Regions from separate parts of the Cupriavidus sp. F041 genome, predicted to be linked through region 2. Evidence: riboswitches for the same ligand, from Rfam matches in the RefSeq annotation. Region 2 holds a riboswitch; the other holds the start of a gene.

Evidence for each region. Region 2 has a riboswitch for cobalamin ahead of ACZY0R_RS02745 (TonB-dependent receptor). Riboswitches for the same ligand answer to the same signal wherever they lie in the genome.
Region 1: another riboswitch for cobalamin. It lies ahead of ACZY0R_RS32330 (TonB-dependent receptor plug domain-containing protein); the one in region 2 lies ahead of ACZY0R_RS02745 (TonB-dependent receptor).

The regions. Positions count from the first base shown of each region.
Region 1 is NZ_JBVASY010000002.1:3,235,586-3,242,170, reverse strand. Features, by position in the region: gene ACZY0R_RS32350 (EVE domain-containing protein) at 29-523, opposite strand; RNA gene ssrS (6S RNA) at 726-936, opposite strand; gene ACZY0R_RS32340 (cell division protein ZapA) at 1,222-1,563, opposite strand; gene ACZY0R_RS32335 (hypothetical protein) at 1,560-1,877, opposite strand; cobalamin riboswitch at 2,086-2,327, shown strand; gene ACZY0R_RS32330 (TonB-dependent receptor plug domain-containing protein) at 2,556-4,385, shown strand; gene ACZY0R_RS32325 (FecCD family ABC transporter permease) at 4,401-5,399, shown strand; gene ACZY0R_RS32320 (ABC transporter ATP-binding protein) at 5,405-6,241, shown strand; gene cobO (cob(I)yrinic acid a,c-diamide adenosyltransferase) at 6,234-6,585, shown strand, end outside.
Region 2 is NZ_JBVASY010000001.1:596,851-603,435, reverse strand. Features, by position in the region: gene ACZY0R_RS02755 (HoxN/HupN/NixA family nickel/cobalt transporter) at 1-238, opposite strand, end outside; gene ACZY0R_RS02750 (PepSY domain-containing protein) at 291-1,820, opposite strand; gene ACZY0R_RS02745 (TonB-dependent receptor) at 1,829-4,075, opposite strand; cobalamin riboswitch at 4,200-4,455, opposite strand; gene ACZY0R_RS02740 (methyl-accepting chemotaxis protein) at 4,752-6,305, shown strand; gene ACZY0R_RS02735 (YjjA family protein) at 6,339-6,585, opposite strand, start outside.

The sequences.
Region 1 (6,585 bases), on a different contig from region 2:
CACCGCATCTTTGAAGCGTCTCAGCGTTTCAGCGCATCAGCTTCGTGGTAATGAAACGCCATTCGGCCGGCGTCACCGGCGTGATCGACAAGCGGTTGCCGCGGCGTAGCACGGCCATGTCCGCCAGTTCCTCGTGCGCGCGCAGGTCGGCCAGCGAGATCAGCGGGCCCTTGCCGACAAAGCGCACGTCGACCAGCATCCAGCGCGGTGCATCGGGCTTGGCGGCGGCGTCGTAGTAGTCGCTCTTCGGGTCGAACTGGGTGGGGTCGGGATAGGGCTGCGAGCTGACTTCGGCCAGGCCGGCAATGCCGGGCTGCGGGCAGGAGGAGTGATAGAACAGCACGCCGTCGCCGATGCGCATGGCGTCGCGCATGAAGTTGCGTGCCTGGTAATTGCGCACGCCGGTCCATGGCAAGGTGCCGCGTTCGGCCAGGGTATCGATGCTGGCCTCGTCGGGTTCCGATTTCATCAGCCAGTACTGGCGGGCGCGCGTGGTGGCATTGGCTTGCGTGGATCGGCTCATGGGCAGGCAGTGCAGGCGTGACGTTGGCGACAGCGCTATCGTGCAGCAAGCCCGGCCAAAAGAAAACCGTTTGCCCGACGCGGGCCGGCGTGGGCGCGCGTCAGCAAGAAAGCGGGGGCAGGGCGGAAGAGGGGAACATAGCGGCGCAAGAAAGCGCGGCACAAAAGGAAAAGGCGGTGGTTAAAAAACCACCGCCTTTAGAGGGGTCCCCGCCTCGGCCGCTGGATCGGCATCCTGAACCCAAGTGAGGTTCAGAGTGGCTGCGGAAGCCGCATTTCGGGTACATCACTGTTTCAGGGAGTCCAGACTGCGACTATGAACCAAGCGACGCGCTCGCCCACACGGCATAATCCCGCACCAACAAATGCTTATCGGTTCAAGGAATATGATCCTGACGAACCAGGCAGGGAAACTGTCAAACGTCTGACCTTTATTGCACTACCGAACACAACTGCTCCGGGAGGGCTGTCAGACGTTTGCCGTTTCGAACTTGGATGGGATGAAAACGGCGGTCAGGCGCGATAACCCGACCTAAGGTGCCGCAACTATGTGGCTTGGTGCGGCTTGGCTCCACTATACACCGCACCGCTTTCCATACCAAGCCCGTCGTTGCGTGTCGTTACATTTTGCTGACGCGCGCGGCATGTCGGGCACATCGCGGCCCCCCTGTGCCGTGCGGTACACCGCCTGCGGTGCGTTCAGTTGCGCGGCGCGGGCGCATTGGTACCCACGTGCGCGTACTGCCGCAGGGCTTCGTCCGCGCGTTCGTTGAGTTCGCGAATGCGCGCGCGCACGGCATCCACGGGAATCGCGCCGTCCTCCTGCTGCTTGCGCTTGAGCGAGAGCAGGTCGGAGGCGATGCTGATGGCGGCCATCACGGCAACGCGTTCCACGCCTTTGGCGGACACGCCGCCCTTGAGACGGGTCATCTGGTCGTCTACCAGTGCCACGGCTTCCAGCAGCGCGGCTTCATTGTCGGGCGAAATGGCGAAGCGGTAGGACTGGCCGGCAATGTTCACTTCGACTTGCTTGTTGCTCATGCGTTTTCTCCGGGGGCCTTGTGATCGGCGCGGCTGGCCGCCTCGCCTTCGCCCAGCAGGTCGAGCTGGCGGGCGTCGCTGGCGGTGGGCAGCTTGTCGAGGATCGACTGGATACGCAACTGCGCTTCCTCGATTTTGATATTGAGCAGCTCGCGGTCTGCCGCCATGGCTTCGCGGTCGCCGCGCAGCTGCCTGGCCTCGGCCTGCAGGCGTTCGATCTCCTCGCGCAGCCGCTGGTTCTCCGCCGCAAGGGTATCGGCATGGTGCAGCACACGCCCGATCTTGGCGGCGAGTTGTTCGAGTTCGGTGAGCATAGAGCCTGTCATATCTAGGGTCTCGGGTTTTGGGATTTTAGCCCAAGCGCTATCGTGAGGACGGCGAACGCAGGTGTGTGTGACCGGGCCTGCGCGCCGAAGTTGCATGCATCGTCGCTTAACGGCATTCCGGGCGACGGCTTTATGCCTGTTTTCGGGCGCTTTGCCACGGATTTCCCGCGGCATTGACGCTTGCCCCGAAACTGCCTACACTCGCGCACGTTCCAGGTGCTCGTAATCCTATTCACTACAGGGTTGCAGTTCAACGGGAAACAGGGAGCCAGCCGCCGCCAGGGCGGGGCCGTGCCAACCTGTGCTGCCCCCGCAACGGTAAGCGACCGCGATCGCAAGATCGCAAGGCCGACCCACAAGCCACTGAACCGCAAGGTTCGGGAAGGCGGTCGGACTGGTGTCGTCAGCCCGGATACCGGCCTGAACGAGAGTGCGCCCCCCCTTTCGCGGTTTTCTTGCAGGAGCCGGTGGCGCGCTTCGTCGCCAGACGGTCCGCGGGGGAACGGATCAGGCAGCTCTCTCCCACTCAGCATCATGCGCTTTTCGCCCTCCAGGTCGAGCCGTCCGGCATTGCCGGCGCGCCGCCACACCACACCCGTTTTCGTCTCGCGGCAACTGCCCGCCGCGCTCGCCGCCTGGCTCGCCATGAGCGCGCCCGGCGCTGCCATGGCCCAGTCCGCCGGGCAATCCGCGGCGCAGCCCGCGGCCGACGCGCAACTCGACCCGGTGGTGGTCACTGCCACCCGCACTGTCCAGCCGTTGACCGAGGCACTGCCGCATACCACCGTGGTGACCCAGCAGGACATCGTCAACTCGCAAGCCATCGACCTGCGCTCGCTGCTGCGCACGCAGGCCGGCGTGGAGTTTGCCGCCAACGGCGGCCTGGGCGCCAATACCAGCCTGTTCATGCGCGGGGCCAACTCCAACCAGACGCTGATCCTGATCGACGGCGTGCGGATCTCGGCGGCCAGCAGCGGCACGGCCCAGCTCTCGAATATCCTGCCCGACCAGATCGACCATATCGAGATCGTGCGCGGCAATGTCTCGGCGCTCTATGGCTCGGATGCGATCGGCGGCGTGGTGCAGATCTTTACCAAGAGCGGTGCGGGCCAGGCTCCCGCGGCCAACGCTCAGATCGAATACGGCAGCAACAATACGCGCCAGGGCACGGTGGGCTACGGCGGCCAGGTGGGCGATACCTCGTTCAATATCACCGGGTCGGCCGTCAAGACAGAAGGGTTTTCGGCGATCAATGCGGCCCAATGGAACGGTGACAATCCGGCCAAGGCAAAGAAGGGCATTGGCCCGAACCCGAACGACAACCCGTATGACAACAAGAGCGTATCGGGCCAGGTAAAGCATCGTATCACCAGCGACTGGGACGCCGGCGTCACCGCCTACTACTCGAAGAGCAAGCTCTCCTACGACACCACGACAGGCAAGCCGACCGATGTCTGGTGGATGAACAGCGAGTTGTACACCGTATCCGCCTTTGTCAATGGCAAGTTCACCCGGGACTGGACCACGCATTTCAAGGTCGCGCAGAGCGGGGACAATAGCGAAAACACCTTGAACGGACTGTTCAACAGCAACTTCAACACGCGCAACCGCCAGTACACCTGGCAGAACGAATATGCGCTGGCGCCCACTCATACGCTGCTGTTCGGCACGGAGTATGCGCAGCAGGAATTCAGCTCGAACACGTATGGCGCGCCGGGCCGCAATATTGTGTCGGTGTTCGGCGGCTACGATGGCCGGCTGGGCAAGCACCAGCTGCAGCTCAATGTGCGCAACGACCACTACTCGGATTTCGGCAGCCAGGCGAGCTATTTCGCCGGCTACGGCTATAACGTGACCGAGGCGTTCAAGCTGATCGCCAACGCCAGCAATGCCTTCCGCGCGCCGACCTTCAACGAGCTGTACTATCCCAACTTTGGCCAGCCCGGCATCCAGCCCGAGCGCGCCAAGTCGGTCGAGCTGGGCGCGCAGTACAGCACGGACAGCGCGGGCCTGCTGCGCGTGACCGCGTTCGAGACCCGCTACGACAACCTGATCACCGCCGCGTTGCAGCCCAGCGGCCTGTTCCTGGCGCAGAATATCAACAAGGCCAAGGTGCAGGGCATCGAAGCCTCGTGGCGCGCCAGGCTGATGGGCACCGACGTGGGCGCCAGCGTGACCTTCCAGAACCCGGTGGACGAGCAGAGCAATACGCAGTTGCTGCGCCGCGCGCGCCGCCATGCCGCCTTCGACGTGGGCCGCCAGTTTGGCGCCTTCCGCCTGGGCGGGGAGTGGATTGTTTCGTCGGCCCGCCTCGATAGCGGCTCGCGTACGCTGGGCGGATACGGTATCGTCAACCTCACTGCCCGTTACAACATCGACAAGCAATGGTTCGTTGCCGCCCGCGTGGAAAACCTGTTCGACAAGAACTACCAGCTCGCCTATCCCTACAATACGCAGGGACGCGCCGGCTTTATCACGCTGGGCTGGCGCCAGTGATGGCGGCCGCCTGAGATGCGCCGCGCGCTAGCCGTCTGGCTGATGCTCGCCACCGCCGGCGTGGCGGTGTTCCTGCTGTCCCTGGCGGTGGGCAGTGTGCCGCTGTCGGGCACGCAGGTCTGGCAGGCGCTGTCAGGCGCCACCGACGATACCGCCGGCGCGATCGTGCGCGAGCTGCGGCTGCCGCGCGCGGCGGCCGCCTTCGCCTGCGGCGGCCTGCTGGCGCTGACCGGCGCGCTGATGCAGGTGCTGCTGCGCAATCCGCTGGCCGAGCCCTATGTGCTGGGCGTCTCGGGCGGCGCGGCCACCGGCGCGCTCACCGCCATGCTGATGATGTGGCCGCTGTGGACGGTGCAGGCCGGCGCCGCGGGCGGCGCGCTGTTTTCGATGCTGTTGGTGGCCACGCTGGCCCGGCGCGACCTGCTGCACCCGCAGGTGCAGGGCGGCCACCATGAGGCCGGATCGCGCCTGCTTCTCACCGGCGTGATCCTGGCCGCGGGCTGGGGCGCTCTGATTACCCTGATCCTGAGCGTGGCACCCGAAGCGCGCCTGCGCGGCATGTTGTTCTGGCTGACCGGCGACCTTGGCGGTACCGCCAGCTATGGGCTCGCGCTGGGTGCCCTGGCGTTGGCCGTGCTGCTGGCGATGCCGCTGGCGCGCTCGCTCAATGCCATGCTGCTGGGCGAGACGGTAGCGCAGGCGCTTGGGGTGCGCGTGGGCGCCGTGCGGATGTCGGTGTTCGTGCTGGCCTCGCTGGCCATCGCGGTGGCCATCACGTCCGCCGGCTCGATCGGCTTTGTCGGCCTGGTGGTGCCGCATCTGGTGCGCCTGGCCTGGGGCAACGACCAGCGCCTGTTGTTGCCAGCCTCGGCCTTGCTGGGCGGCGCGCTGCTGATGGCCGCCGACCTGGTGGCGCGCACGGTGATCGCGCCCGCGCAGTTGCCGGTGGGCGTGATCACGGCGCTGCTGGGCGTGCCGACTTTTCTCTTCTTGCTGTTGCGCAGGTCGCGCTGATCCCCATGACGAGCTGGAACCAACCCGTCTCGCCTTGTCCGCCGCTGGTGCTGCAGTCCTTGCAGCTGCGCGCCGGCAAGCGCGCCTTGCTTGATGGCCTGAGCCTGACCATGCAGGCCGGTGAGCTCTGGTGCATCGTCGGCCCGAACGGCGTCGGCAAGTCCACGCTGATGTCGGTGCTGGCCGGACTGCGCAAGCCCGACGGCGGCGCGGTGCTGCTCGACGGCCGCGCGCCGCTGGAGATCGCGCCAGCCGCGCTGGCGTTGCGCCGCGCCTATCTGCCGCAGGCGGTGCACGATACCTTTTCGATGTCGGTGCGCGACGCCGTGGCCGTGGGCCGCCATCCGCACCTCTCGGGCTGGGGCTGGTCCGGCCGCGAGGACGATGCGGTGGTCGCCGCGGTCATCCGCGAGCTGGATCTCGATGGGCTGGCCGGGCGCGACGTGCTGACCCTGTCCGGCGGCGAGCGCCAGCGCGTCTCGCTGGCCGCCACGCTGGCGCAACAGGCGCCGCTGCTGCTGCTCGACGAACCGGCCGCCCACCTGGACCTGCGCCACCAGATCATGGTGCTGGAAACCCTGGCCCGGCTGGCGCGCGCCGGCCGCCACGCCGTCGTGGTGATCCTGCACGACCTTAACCTGGCGCGGCGCTACGCGACCCATGCCTTGCTGCTGGCCGAGGACGGCCTCTGCCTGCATGGCCCCGCGGCGGAAGTACTGACTCCCGCGTATTGCTCGCACGCGCTGCGCACGCCGATTGTCAGCGTCAGCGACGGCCACCATACCGCGCTGATTGCCGACGGTGCCACTCATCCGGAACAAGACGGAAATCAATATGACTGAACTCCAGGCCAACACCCCCTCCACGAACGAAGACGCCGCCCGCGACGAACGCCACAAGGCGCGCATGGCGCGCAAGAAGGATGTCGTGGACGCCAAGATCGCCGCGGCCCAGGACGAGCGCGGCGTCATCGTGATCACCACCGGCAACGGCAAGGGCAAGTCCAGCTCCGGCTTTGGCATGGTGGTGCGCGCGCTCGGCCACGGCATGCAGGCCGGCGTGGTGCAATTCATCAAGGGCGCGATTCCCAGCGGCGAGGAACTGTTCCTGCGGCGTTTTCCGGAGCAGTGCGCCTTCCACGTGATGGGCGAGGGCTACACCTGGGAAACCCAGGACCGCGCGCGCG
Region 2 (6,585 bases):
TCAGCTTGCGCGTGACGTTGTCGATGGCCGCGATATGGTCGGCATCGACGGCGTGGCGCAGGCCGAGAGTGTAGGCCAGGACCGCCGAGGCCAGCAGCATGGGGTGCTCGCGGAACGCCACCAGCGCCCACACCCACGCCCCGGCGTTGGCGGCGATCAGGAAGACATAGAGCGCAATGACCTTGCGGCGCACGTCGGCGTCCTGGTCGTTGAAGATGCTGGCGAGGAAGCGAAACATGGGGGCTCCGTGAACGGTCCGGAATGTTGGGTAAATGGGCGAACGCCGGGATTCATGCCCGGCGGCGGCGCCTGCGAAACAACCTGCGCCAGCCGATCACCACGCCGCTGACAGCGCCTGCCAGCCCGACGATCGAAAGCAGCCAGACCGCCAGGTCCCAGGCGGGGCGATGCCGCAGCAGCCAGCCGAGATCCCAGGTATGCGCGGCATTGAACAGCCACCGGTAGGCGCGCCGGCTGCTGTCGCTGCGGCCGAGCAGGTTGCCGTTGTCGGGATCGATATACGCCCAGGTTTCGGCGGCATCTTCGAAGCGCACGCGCAGCACCGGCAGCTTGCGCGGCTGGTGGTGGCTGTACCAGTAGGCATCGTCTTGTTGCAGCAGGTCGCTGCCAGCGACAGCCGCATCCGGCACCAGCCGGGCGGCAGCCTGTGCGAGCGCCCCGGCGGAGAGCGCAAGCGGCGCCCCGGTGTCGGCACGGTAAGCCTGCGTCGTGACCGCGGCGCCGGCAGCGGCCCGCGCCACCAGCAAGACCGGCAATCCGGCCTGCCAGGCCATCTTGATTTCCCGCGGGGCCGCGCCGGCGCCGGGCAGCATCCCCGCAAGCGCGGTGCCGTCCCCGGCGGGGAAGCGCGGCTGGACTTCGCCGGCATAGCGCTCCAGCGCGGGCTGCGCAAACGCGCGCCCTGGAAACCACTGGTTGGGATTGACCGACAGCCAGCCGCTTGCCAGCCAGGCCAGCAGGAACAGTGAACCGGCCAGGCCGGCGATATGGTGCCAGGCCATCCAGCCGTGATAGGGCGAGGTGCCTCCGGCGCTGCCATGCGCGAAGCGGCGGCGCACGCGCAGGCGCAGCCAGCCGATCCAGATGCCGCTGATCGCCACGACGATGCAGACGCCGGAAGTCCACAGCACCACCTGCCGCCACAGCGGCGGATCGGCCCGCACCGGCGTGAAGTAAAGCCAGTGCGGGACCGCGCCAAGCCAGTTCCAGAATCGCTCGCTGCGGTTGGTGTCGCGCATGACTTCGCCGGTGCGCGCGGAGACATACAGCTCCGTGCCGGCGGCGGCGTCCAGCGCAATGCGGTGCAGCGGGCGCCAGGGATTCAGTCCGTTAGGCACGGTCCACTGGTCCCGCTCGGCGGTCTCGATCCAGCGCGCGCCGGCGGCGCCGGAGAAGCGCCGGGCGATCTCCTGCGCGGCGGGGGCATCCACCTGTTCGATGCGGGCCGCGTCGCGCGCGGACACGGTGTGCGGCTTGCCGTTCCAGTCGACCATGCGATAGACGGGGTGCGCGCCCATCATTTCCAGGCGCAGGCTGCGCGGAAAGCGGGAGAGGCCCGCGCCGGCCATCGCCGCATCGGGCGAGACCCGCACCGTGGCCACGTCCAGCGGCGGCAGCCCCGCGAGGCGCTCGGCGTCGGTCAGCGCGGGAAAGGCCACATACATCATGACTAGTCCCGACAGGAACCACATGGTGATCAGTAGGCAGCCGGCGATGCCGGCCCAGCGGTGCACCAGATAGAGCCAGCGGCGCGTGAAGCGCCAGCAGGACGCGCGCCAGGACAGGGGCGTGCTCGCCATGGCCTGGCCTAGAAGTAGAAATTGGCCGACAGCTCAGCCGCGCGCGGCCGTCCCATCAGCCACTGGGCGCCGCTGTTGCCGGACGATTCGGCGTAGTCGCGGTTGAACAGGTTGTAGACCCGCAGCGTCAGCGCCGTCTTGCGCGATATGCGCCATTGCAGCGAGGCATCGACCACCGTGTACGACGGCATGGCCGTCGTATTGGCATTGTTGGTATAACGCTTGCCCACGTAGCGCAAGCCGCTGCCGACCTGCCACTGCGGCGCGAAGGCCCAGGTCAGCCACAGGTTGGCCGCCTGCTGCGGCACGTTCGTCGGCACGTTGCCGTTGCGCGAAACCAGGGCGCCGTTCACGCTTTCGGCGAAGTCGTCGTAGCGGGCGCGCAGCACGGTGCCGTTGGCATCCACGCGCAGGCCGCGCACCAGTTCCACGCTTACCGAGGCTTCCAGCCCGCGCGAGGACTGCTCGCCTACCTGCACCGACAGCGCCGGGTTGCCGGCATCGCGCGTGAGGAGGTTCTTCTTGACGATCTGGTAGGCGGCAAAGGTCCACTCGCCGCGCTGGTTCCAGAACGACTGCTTGACCCCGGCTTCGATCTGCCTGCCGGTAGCGAGCTTGAAGTCCTTTTGCGCATCCGAGGTGGTGATCAGTGCGCCAAGGGGGTCGGTGGCCGTGGCGTACTGCGCGTAGACGGAAAAGGCGGGTGTGAATTCGTAGACCGTGCCCGCGCGCCAGGTGACGTTGTTGAAGCTGCGGGTCCAGTCGTCGCCGGAGACCAGGTTGCCGCGCTCCAGTTCGGCATGGTCGAGCCGCACGCCGCCGATCACCGACCATTGCCGGGTCAGCTTGAGGCGGTCTTCGCCAAACAGCGCGTACTGCGTGGTGTGGGTACGGAAGCGCGGCGATGTGACGATGCCCGGCGGGCTGAAGAACTGGCCCGGATCGAACTGGTAGGCATTCACGGTGGAGGTGCCGCCGTAGGGCGAGTTGTTGCTGTGGGTGAAGTTGATCCGGTTGACGTCGAATCCCACCAGGGCGGTATTGGCCATGCCGAACAGCTGCCCGTCGATCTTCAGGTCGGCGCGGTCGCCCACCTGCTCCTGGTTGTGCAGGATTTCCAGGTAGTCGGTGCGGCGCACCTGGCCGGTTGCCGGCAGGAAGGTATAGGACTCGGCATCGCGCCAGTGGCGCTGGCTGGTGAGGTAGTAGAACTGGTTACGCACCGTGACGCGCTCATTGGGCTGCCATTGCGCGGCGAGCCGGGTCCAGCGGTCGCGGTAGGTGATCTCGGCATCGCCGACGTTGTAGTTCTTCTTGCGCAGGGAAGTGTCCAGGCTGCCGCTGACCAGCGGCGTGCCCAGGTATTGCATCGGGTGCTGGTCGCCGTCGTCATAGGACAGCGTCATATTGAACTCCGGCGATACGTCGAGCCGCACCGCGGCCGACACCGCCAGGCTGCGCGAATCGCCCCGGTCCACCCAGCCGCCGGAGCGCGCGTAGTTGGCGTTGAAGCGGTACGAGAGATTCTCGTTGACCGCGCCACCGCTGTCGAAGGCGGCGCGCGCGGTGCGCTGGGTGCCACCGGTGAGCTGCAGCTCGTTGGCGATCGGCGCACGCAGCGGCTTCTTGGGGATCACGTTGACCACGCCGCCGATCGCGCCCTCGCCGTACATGACCGAGGCCGCGCCGCGCAGGACTTCGATGCGGTCCGCCGACCAGGTGTCGAAGGGGAAGGTCACGGTGCCGGAGGCGACGTAGAGCCGTGTGCCGTCGTACAGCTGCATCACCGAGCCTTGACCGGAGAAGCCGCGCGCCGTGAGCGACGTGCCGCCGTTGCCGGGGGCGCCGTTGGAGGTTATGCCGGTGGTGCGGGTAACGGCTTCGCGCGCCGACTGGTCGCCGCGCTCGCGTATCGTCTCGCCGGACAGCACCTCGACGCTGGCGGGCGTTTCCAGCTGGGTCAGGCCTAGCCGGCTGCCCGTGCCCGTGGGTTCCGACAGTGCCAGCCCGGGCAGCTGCGAGTCGCTGCTGACCATCACCGCCGGCAACACCGTACCGTCTTTCCGGGAGGATTGGGGGCGTTCCGAGGCTGGCGCTTCGTCCGCGGACCAGGCCGCATCCGTGCCCAGCGTGGCGAAGGCCCCGAGCGAGAGCGCGAGCGCGCAGTGGTGCGCCAGCTTGCGTGGGGCGGGAGTGAATCGTTGCCTGGAGGAGCCCGGCAGGGTGGTGCGGGCAATGCGAGGGCGCGCGGACATGGACTTTCCATCGTTGGCCGCAGGCGACCCCGCCCGGCGGCAATAAACGAACAAGCCACGGACGAGCGCGCAGTGGCGGCGGGCCCATGGCCAGCCGCCTCACGCCTGGCCGCCCGTCCGCAGCCTCGGTGATCGGTCGAAGGCCGGTATCCGGGCTCGCAGGGGGACGCCTGCCGCTGGGGCGCGTCCGGGGTGCCGCCTTCCCACGCATCGATGCGCAGTGGCTGCCGCTGCCTGCCGGCGCGGCGTGACACCTTTGTACCTGCTGACCGTTGCGGGGGCAGCACAGGATTTGCCGCGGCCTGGCCGCGGCGCACCTGTTTCCCGTTTAACCCCCGCCGCTTGACGCGCGCGAGGGCACCTTCGAACCATTTGCATTCCAATTGCAATTCACTTGCAACAGTGAATCGGAATGCGAGGCGGATTGTAGCCGCATTCCAGTGGTTTTTGGCAGCCATATTCGGGTGGCCGGCGATGCACCATGAGAGTGCCGGCGTCCTCGTCACGACGGGATCTCTCTTCACTGTGGTGCTTTGTACGATATAGATGCCGCTTCTTGCTTTTTTCTTGCGGGCTTTCCCCAGTTGGCGCTAAAGAAGGCGCAAGCCGTTCCGATATCCCGGAGATGCCGCGTGTCTCCCGCATCGCTGGTACTTGTCTAGAAAAAGCGAACTCCATGAATCAACTGACCTTGCGAAAAAAGCTGTGGATCCCTCTCGTGCTGGCCTGGCTCGGTCTGCTCCTGCTGACCGTGATGCACGCCTTCCAGACCCGCCAGTTGCAGATGGCGGACCGCCGCGGCGAACTGGCCAACGTGGTCGATATGTCGCTGTCCCTGGTGCGCGACTATGCCGAGCAGGCACGCCAGGGCAAGATGACCGAGGATGAGGCCAAGGCCCAGGCCACTGCCCGCATCGCCGCGCAGCGCTATGGCAAGGACGGCTACATCACCATCGTCAGCGCGGATTCCGTGATGCTGATGCATCCCATCAACGCCAAGCTCAATGGCAAGAACCTGCGCGATTTCAAGGATGCCAAGGGCAATGCCTTGTACGTCGATATCGCGGCGCGCGGCGCTTCGGCGGAAGGCGCGGGTCATCTGGACTACTGGTGGCCCAAGCCCGGCAGCGACCAGCCAAGCCCGAAGGTCGGCTACGTGGCACGCTACAAGCCGTGGAACTGGGACCTGGTCGCGGGCACCTATATGGATGACGTGGAGGCGCAATTCCGCACCTCGCTGTATCAGTCGCTCGGGCTGCTGGTGTTGCTCGGCATCGTGATTTCCGTGGTGGCGACGCTGCTGATCCGCAGCATCCAGCGCTCGGTCGGCGGCGAGCCCGCCACCGCGGCGGCGCTTGCGTTGCGCATGGCTGGCGGCGACCTCACCGCCCAGGTCACGGTCGCCCCGGATGACCGCGCCAGCCTGATGTACGCGATCGGCCATATGCGCTACCAGCTCGCGCGCACGGTCTCGGGGATCCAGCAGTCGGCCGAATCCATTACCTCGGCCGCGCAGGAGATTGCCTCCGGCAATACCGACCTGTCGAGCCGTACCGAGCAGCAGGCCGCCTCGCTGCAGCAGACCGCGGCCAGCATGGAGCAGATCACGGCGACGGTGCGCCAGAATGCCGACAACGCCACCGAGGCCAGCCAGTACGTGGCCGACGCCTCCCAGATTGCGCAGCAGGGCGGCAGCGTGGTGAGCCAGGTGGTGGACAAGATGCGCGGCATCACCGCCAGCTCGCGCAAGATCAACGACATCATCGGCGTGATCGACGGCATCGCCTTCCAGACCAATATCCTGGCGCTGAACGCCGCGGTGGAAGCCGCTCGCGCCGGCGAGCAGGGGCGCGGCTTCGCCGTGGTGGCGGGGGAAGTGCGCAATCTCGCGCAACGCAGCGCGGGCGCGGCCAAGGAGATCAAGACGCTGATCGTCGAGTCGGTGGGCCAGGTCGACAGCGGCTCTGCCCTGGTCGAGCAGGCCGGCCAGACCATGGCCGAGATCGTCAACGCGGTCAGCCGCGTGACGTCCATCATGGATGGCATCGCATCGGCCACCGCGGAGCAGCGCACCGGCATCGAAGAGGTCAATCGCGCGGTCGCGCAGATGGACCAGATGACGCAGCAGAACGCGGCGCTGGTGGAGCAGGCGAGCGCCGCCGCCGCATCGCTGGAAGACCAGGCCGACGCGCTGCATCACGCGGTGTCGGCGTTCCGCCTGGCTGCCTGAGTATCCGCCCCGGCAGGGGCGGCAAGCCGCCGCTTACAGCAGCGACTTGCCCTGGGCGAGGACCTTGTCGCAGACCTGCCTGGTGACCTGATCCTTGAGGCCGCCGCCGCTCAGGTCGAACTGCTTGCCGTCGCTGTTGTGCAGGATGCCCTTGGCACCGTCGGTATAGCCGCTATCGGCGGTGGGCGAGCCACTTTCAACCTTGCCTAGCAGCTTGTCCTTGACGGAAGCGGCGCCGCTGGCGCCGCCGAGATAGTTGTTCTTGACGCAGAATTCCAGT